DNA from 2 places in the Enterococcus mediterraneensis genome. Region 1 is predicted to be linked to the other one. Evidence: a T-box and tRNA genes for the amino acid it is inferred to sense, from the RefSeq annotation. Region 1 holds a T-box; the other holds one or more tRNA genes.

The links. A T-box is a leader RNA that pairs with one kind of tRNA and senses whether it is charged. The one in region 1 lies ahead of argS (arginine--tRNA ligase), so its partner is inferred to be a tRNA-Arg.
Region 2: it has a tRNA-Arg gene. The T-box ahead of argS (arginine--tRNA ligase) is inferred to sense a tRNA for this amino acid. The anticodon was not compared.

Annotation. Positions count from the first base shown of each region.
Region 1 covers NZ_UWOP01000001.1:2,200,987-2,204,384, reverse strand. Annotated here, with positions in the region: gene EFB00_RS10915 (arginine repressor) at 1-12, shown strand, start outside; gene argS (arginine--tRNA ligase) at 123-1,814, opposite strand; T-box leader at 1,882-2,074, opposite strand; gene arcC (carbamate kinase) at 2,245-3,189, opposite strand; gene argF (ornithine carbamoyltransferase) at 3,307-3,398, opposite strand, start outside.
Region 2 covers NZ_UWOP01000001.1:1,286,039-1,289,436, reverse strand. Annotated here, with positions in the region: gene EFB00_RS06310 (ATP-dependent Clp protease ATP-binding subunit) at 1-1,055, opposite strand, end outside; gene EFB00_RS06305 (CtsR family transcriptional regulator) at 1,062-1,529, opposite strand; tRNA gene EFB00_RS06300 (tRNA-Arg) at 1,645-1,718, opposite strand; tRNA gene EFB00_RS06295 (tRNA-Pro) at 1,785-1,858, opposite strand; tRNA gene EFB00_RS06290 (tRNA-Arg) at 1,889-1,962, opposite strand; tRNA gene EFB00_RS06285 (tRNA-Leu) at 1,974-2,059, opposite strand; tRNA gene EFB00_RS06280 (tRNA-Gly) at 2,074-2,145, opposite strand; tRNA gene EFB00_RS06275 (tRNA-Thr) at 2,155-2,227, opposite strand; tRNA gene EFB00_RS06270 (tRNA-Leu) at 2,237-2,318, opposite strand; tRNA gene EFB00_RS06265 (tRNA-Lys) at 2,329-2,401, opposite strand; tRNA gene EFB00_RS06260 (tRNA-Val) at 2,405-2,477, opposite strand; rRNA gene rrf (5S ribosomal RNA) at 2,493-2,608, opposite strand; rRNA gene EFB00_RS06250 (23S ribosomal RNA) at 2,683-3,398, opposite strand, start outside.

The sequences.
Region 1 (3,398 bases):
ATCTTAGCTTGATCCCAAGATAGCTCAAAGATAGAAAAATCGATGCCAAATCAAAAACACACTGACCGGTTATTCGCGGTCAGTGTGTTTTTTGGTATAAACTTTCTGATTTGAAAGAGTTTTTACATTTTATCTGGTGCGTGTAATCCCAACAGACGCAGATCTTCTTTCAGCAAGACAGTCACGGCATAAACCAATGCCAAGCGTGCTTCTTTTTGATCATCTTCAGCTAAGACTTTTGTTTGTGCATAGTACTTGTTGAAAGCTTGTGCTAATTTGATAGCGTGTTTTGCGATCACGGATGGTTCATATTTTTCCGCAGCTTGCAAGACTGTTTCTGGGTATTTTTGGATCAGTTTAACGATTTCCCAGCTGCTTTCGTCAGCTAATGCGTAATTTTTGTTTTCATCAGGAACGAATTGCGCTTTTTCAAGGATACTCATAGCACGAGCGTGAGTATATTGTACGTATGGTCCAGTTTCGCCTTCAAAACGAACGACTTCTTCTAAAGTGAAGTCAAAAGTATTCAAACGATCATTTTTCAAGTCATGGAAAACAACGGCTCCGACACCCACTTGTTTAGCAACTTCGTCTTTGTTTTCAAGATCTGGATTCTTTTCAGAGATTTGTTCTTTTGCGGAATCGATCGCTTGGTTAAGCACTTCTTCCAACAAGACGATCTTTCCTTTACGAGTAGATAATTTCTTACCTCCTTGAGTGATCAAACCGAAAGCGATGTGGTGCATATCGTCTGACCAGTCAAAGCCCATTTCCTTCAAGACAGCTTTCAATTGTTTGAAGTGGTAGCTTTGTTCGTTCCCTACTACATAGATAGATTTTGCGAAATCATATGTCCGTTTGCGGTACAACGCTGCTGCTAGATCCCGAGTGATGTATAACGTAGCGCCGTCTGATTTGCGGATCAAAGCAGGGTTCAAGTCATAAGCTGATAGATCGACGATTTCAGCACCGCGGTCTTCTTTTAATAGATGTTTTTCTTCAAGAAGATCAGTGATTTCATCCATTTTGTCATTGTAGAATGCTTCACCGTTCAATGAATCGAATTTCACTTCCAACATATTGTAGATCTTGTTGAACTCTTTCATTGATTCATCACGGAACCATTGCCATAATGAAACAGCTTCTTCATCTTTATCTTCTAGTTTTTTGAACCATGCACGTGCTTCATCATCCAGTTCAGGTTGCGTTTCTACTTCTTCGTGGAATTGCACATATAAACGTAATAATTCATTAATCGGTTCAGTTTTGACTGCTTCTTCTGAGCCCCATTTTTTATAAGCTACAATCAATTTACCAAACTGTGTGCCCCAGTCGCCTAGGTGATTGATACGGATTGGTTTGTAGCCGATCTTTTCATAAATGAAGCCGATAGAATTCCCGATAACAGTAGAACGTAAATGTCCCATAGAGATCGGTTTAGCGATATTAGGTGAAGACATATCGATAGGGACGTTTTTGTTTTCGCCGATATTCGCGTCACCGTAATGATTTTTTTCTTTCACAACAGCGGCCAAAACATTTTTGCTGATAACTTCTTTGTTCATGAAGAAGTTTAGGTAAGGTCCTACGACTTCGATTTTTTCAAAATCTGAAGGATCGATTTTTTCTGCTAATTCTGGAGCGATTTGTTGCGGTGCTTTACGATAAGCTTTGGCTAATGCGAAAGCTGGAAAAGCAACGTCTCCGTGATCAGCGGATTTTGGGTTTTCCAATAATTTTGCAACTTGTTCCAATGATAGATCGTCTTTCACGACATCATAAATAGCTTTAGCAACGACATCTTTGTTATTCATTTCTGTTCCTCCTTGATTGTTGAGTCTCTTTTGAAAGCAATAAAAAAAGCCCCCAGTGAAAACTATCACCAGAGACGAGATTACCCGCGGTACCACTCTAATTGTTCTATAAAGAACCTACTTAATCTTATAACGGCAGATGACCGTCTGCATCGCAGATTTTCCCAAGTGCGCTTCTCTTTTGCTTCCCTGTCCGGCTCTCACCTGCCCGAACTCGCTGAATGTTCCCCAAAAGATACTCTCTTGTTCAACAAATCATTTATTAAACTTCATCTGATTATAGCAAAAGTTCTTTTGAATGGCTAGTATTTTTCTTTTTTTTAAATATTCCTTTTAAATAAGCGTCTTTCATCGGGCCTAAAGGAGAAAAATCCACGATGTAAAGACGCTTATCTATAAATCAAATCCATCTGACGAAAGATTGATCTACCTAGTCTGCAACTACGATCGTACCATCTTCGTTGGTCAACAGATTCTCGATGTTTTCCAATGATGTGATGATCGCTTTGGCGTTTGGACACGCTTCAACAAATTGAATAGCCGCTTGCACTTTTGGCAGCATGCTGCCTGGCGCAAATTGTTTTTCTTCAATATATTGTTTCATTTCAGAAACGGTAACTGTTTCTAGTTTCTTTTGATCTGGTTTTTGATAGTTGACGTAGACATTGTCGACACCTGTCAAAATGATCAGCAAATCAGCGCCGATGATCTCTGCCAATTTTTCAGAAGCAAAGTCTTTATCGATTACCGCTTCTCGGCCTTCTAAGCCATGGACTGTTTCAACGACAGGAATTCCGCCGCCCCCAACAGAAACGGTGATCACACCCTGATCCACTAAACTTTCGATTACTCGTGCTTCTTTGATAGAGATCGGTTTTGGCGAAGCGACAACTTTGCGCCATCCGCGACCCGCGTCCTCTTTAAACGTAGCAGAAGTATCTGTCATCTGTTGTTTTGCTTCTTCTTCAGTGAAAAATGGTCCAACTGGTTTTGAAGGATCTTTGAATGAAGGATCGTTTTCATCAACAATGACTTGGGTAACAAGAGATACGACATCTTTATCGATCCCTTTTTCTTTTAAAACAGTGCCCATCGCATTTTGCAGCCAGTAGCCGATCGAACCTTCTGTCATAGCTACGCAAGTATCTAAAGGCATTGCCGGTGTTTTCTCGGAATCCGCCGCCGCTTGTTGGATCAACAGGTTTCCAACTTGTGGGCCGTTGCCGTGAGAGATGATCAATTCATCTCCTTGTTCGATAAATTTCACTAGATATTTCGCAGTTTCATTTAATGCTTGTTGTTGGGCTTTCGCTGTTGCGTCATCTGATAAGATCGCGTTTCCGCCTAATGCAACAACGACTTTTCGTTTTGCCATAGTGTAAGACACTCCTTTTCCGGTGTTTTTAAGAATGACAAAGCGAGCCAGCGCCTGTCGCTTGTTTTTACAAACCTACAACATACTGACCCGCTTTTGTTAAAGTAGTCTTTTTAATTAAACTCGGGGAATAAACAGGTTTCCAAGAGTAGCCGCCATGATAGCTTTGATTGAATGCATGCGGTTTTCTGCTTGTTGGAATTGACGAG
Region 2 (3,398 bases), 910 kb from region 1:
TCATCTACTTGGACTCGAGCAAAACGCCGCTCTAAAGCAGAATCTTTTTCGATATATTTTTGGTATTCATCTAATGTCGTTGCACCGATCGTTTGCAATTCGCCGCGAGCCAATGCCGGCTTCAAGATATTAGAAGCGTCGATGGCACCTTCAGCGCCTCCTGCTCCGATCAATGTATGCAGTTCATCGATAAAGAGAATGATCTGTCCGTCTTGATAGATTTCATCAATGACTTTTTTCATACGGTCTTCAAATTCACCGCGGTATTTCGTACCGGCGACCAATGCTCCCATATCCAGCATCATCAAGCGTTTTTCCCGCATGTCTTCAGGAACTTCCCCGTTGATGATTCGTTGAGCCAAACCTTCAGCGATCGCTGTTTTACCTACACCTGGTTCTCCTACCAGCACGGGATTGTTCTTCGTGCGGCGGCTCAAGATCTGGATCAGACGTTTGACTTCTTTGGCACGACCAACTACAGGATCTAAGCGATTATCGCGAGCAAGCTTCGTCAGGTCACGGGCCAGATTATCCAGTGTCGGAGTTCCCTGGGTCTGCGCTGCTTTATTTTGCATTTGACGACGCCGATTGCCATTGTTTTGATTTTTTTCATTCAATCCAAGTTTCTTTTTCAACGTTTGACGCATCTTAGGCAAACTCAATCCGAGATTTCCCATGATTCGTGAAGCTAGGATCTCTTCATCACGCAATAATCCTAATAACAAATGCTCCGTGCCGATCTGAGGAGCACCTAAACGCTTCGCTTCATCTCCCGCATAAGCAAAGATCTGTTTCGCCCGCGGAGAATAAGGCAGGTAGACACCTTCTGGATAACGAGCAACTGTTCCATAACCTGTTAAATGTTCGATCTCTTCACGGATATCTATTTCACTGGCATGCATTTCCCGCAATGTTTTCCCGGCGATGCCTTCTTGTTCCAACACCAGCGCCAGCAAGAGATGTTCCGAACCGACTGACTGATGCTTAAAATTCTTGGCTTCTTCTTGAGCGATAGCTAATACCGCTTTTGCTCGTTCTGTAAATAATTCATCCATGGAAAATCACTTCCTATCTTTATAACTTAATCGTTTCAATACTGAATGCAGTATGCTTGCCCGAATCGCGTCCTCTTCTTCAAATTCAGTCAGACTGTTTTTAGAGACCGCCGCTAAAAGCAGATTGCCTTCATTTCTGCTGACTATCGCTTCTTCGAACAGCTTTTGAATAATTTCAAAAGCGTCTTTTTCGCTGATTTTCTTATCGAACAATTGATTCACTTGCTCTAAGAAATGGTGTTTATCCGAAATCTTCACTTTTTCAATACGAATATATCCGCCGCCGCCGCGCTTGCTTTCGACTGCATAGCCGCGTTGGATAGTAAAGCGGGTGTTAATAACATAATTGATTTGAGAGGGCACACAATTAAAAAGATTGGCCATTTCAGCTCTTCTAATTTCGATCATTTCGCTGTCTTCGAGAATTTTTTTCAAATAAGCTTCAATCAAATCGGAAGTATTATGATGATTCATCCTTCATTCCTCCCTTGACTAATACTGACCTTAATTATACCTAATTTCGCCTAATAATCAAAGAATCATGTATTTGGATAAACAAAAAAACGAAATCAGTACGATTTCGTTCCAACGCGCCCAAGAGGAGTCGAACCCCTAACCTTTTGATCCGTAGTCAAACACTCTATCCAGTTGAGCTATGGGCGCATAATATTAAGTTAATATTTTCTTAATCTCAGTATAGCCTAAAATAAAAAAGAAATAAAGTAAAAATCGGGAAGACAGGATTCGAACCTGCGACCCCTTGGTCCCAAACCAAGTGCTCTACCAAGCTGAGCTACTTCCCGGAAACTAGTCCTTATATATCAAAAAGACTACGCGCCCAAGAGGAGTCGAACCCCTAACCTTTTGATCCGTAGTCAAACACTCTATCCAGTTGAGCTATGGGCGCATGTTGTGAAATGCCGAGGACCGGAATCGAACCGGTACGGTGATCACTCACCGCAGGATTTTAAGTCCTGTGCGTCTGCCAGTTCCGCCACCCCGGCGCGTTGTGGCAAAAAGCGGAAAACGGGGTTCGAACCCGCGACCCCCACCTTGGCAAGGTGGTGCTCTACCACTGAGCTATTTCCGCATCTTCAGATGCCGGCTAAAGGACTTGAACCCTCGACCCTCTGATTACAAATCAGATGCTCTACCAACTGAGCTAAGCCGGCTTTTTTTAATGCGGGTGAAGGGACTTGAACCCCCACGCCGTAAGGCGCTAGATCCTAAATCTAGTGCGTCTGCCAATTCCGCCACACCCGCATATACGAAATGAGCCGTACAGGGCTCGAACCTGTGACCCTCTGATTAAAAGTCAGATGCTCTACCAACTGAGCTAACGGCTCATATGGAGGTTAACGGGATCGAACCGCTGACCCTCTGCTTGTAAGGCAGATGCTCTCCCAGCTGAGCTAAACCTCCATGATCTATAAAACAGCGTGGCGACGTCCTACTCTCACAAGGGGCAACCCCTCACTACAATCGGCGCTAAGAAGCTTAACTTCTGTGTTCGGCATGGTTACAGGTGTATCCTTCTCGCTATCGCCACCACACTATTTAATTGAGTAAGTCTTGCTCACTCAAAACTGGATTTGAAGAAAGTCTCAAAACTCTTCCGAGTTTCATTTTGGTTAAGTCCTCGATCGATTAGTATCAGTCCGCTCCAACCATCACTGGTCTTCCACTTCTGACCTATCTACCTGATCATCTCTCAGGGATCTTACTTTCTTAAAGAAATGGGAAATCTCATCTTGAGGTGGGCTTCACACTTAGATGCTTTCAGCGTTTATCCCTTCCCTACATAGCTACCCAGCGATGCCTCTGGCGAGACAACTGGTACACCAGCGGTAAGTCCATCCCGGTCCTCTCGTACTAAGGACAGCTCCTCTCAAATTTCCAACGCCCGCGACGGATAGGGACCGAACTGTCTCACGACGTTCTGAACCCAGCTCGCGTGCCGCTTTAATGGGCGAACAGCCCAACCCTTGGGACCGACTACAGCCCCAGGATGCGACGAGCCGACATCGAGGTGCCAAACCTCCCCGTCGATGTGGACTCTTGGGGGAGATAAGCCTGTTATCCCCAGGGTAGCTTTTATCCGTTGAGCGATGGCCCTTCCATGCGGAACCACCGGATCACTAAGCCCGACTTTCGTCCCTGCTCGAGTTGTTGCTCTCGCAGTCAAGCTCCCTTCTGCCTTTACACTCTTCGAATGATTTCCAACCATTCTGAGGGAACCTTTGGGCGCCTCCGTTACCTTTTAGGAGGCGACCGCCCCAGTCAAACTGCCCATCTGACACTGTCTCCCACCACGATTAGTGGTGCGGGTTAGAGTGGCCATAA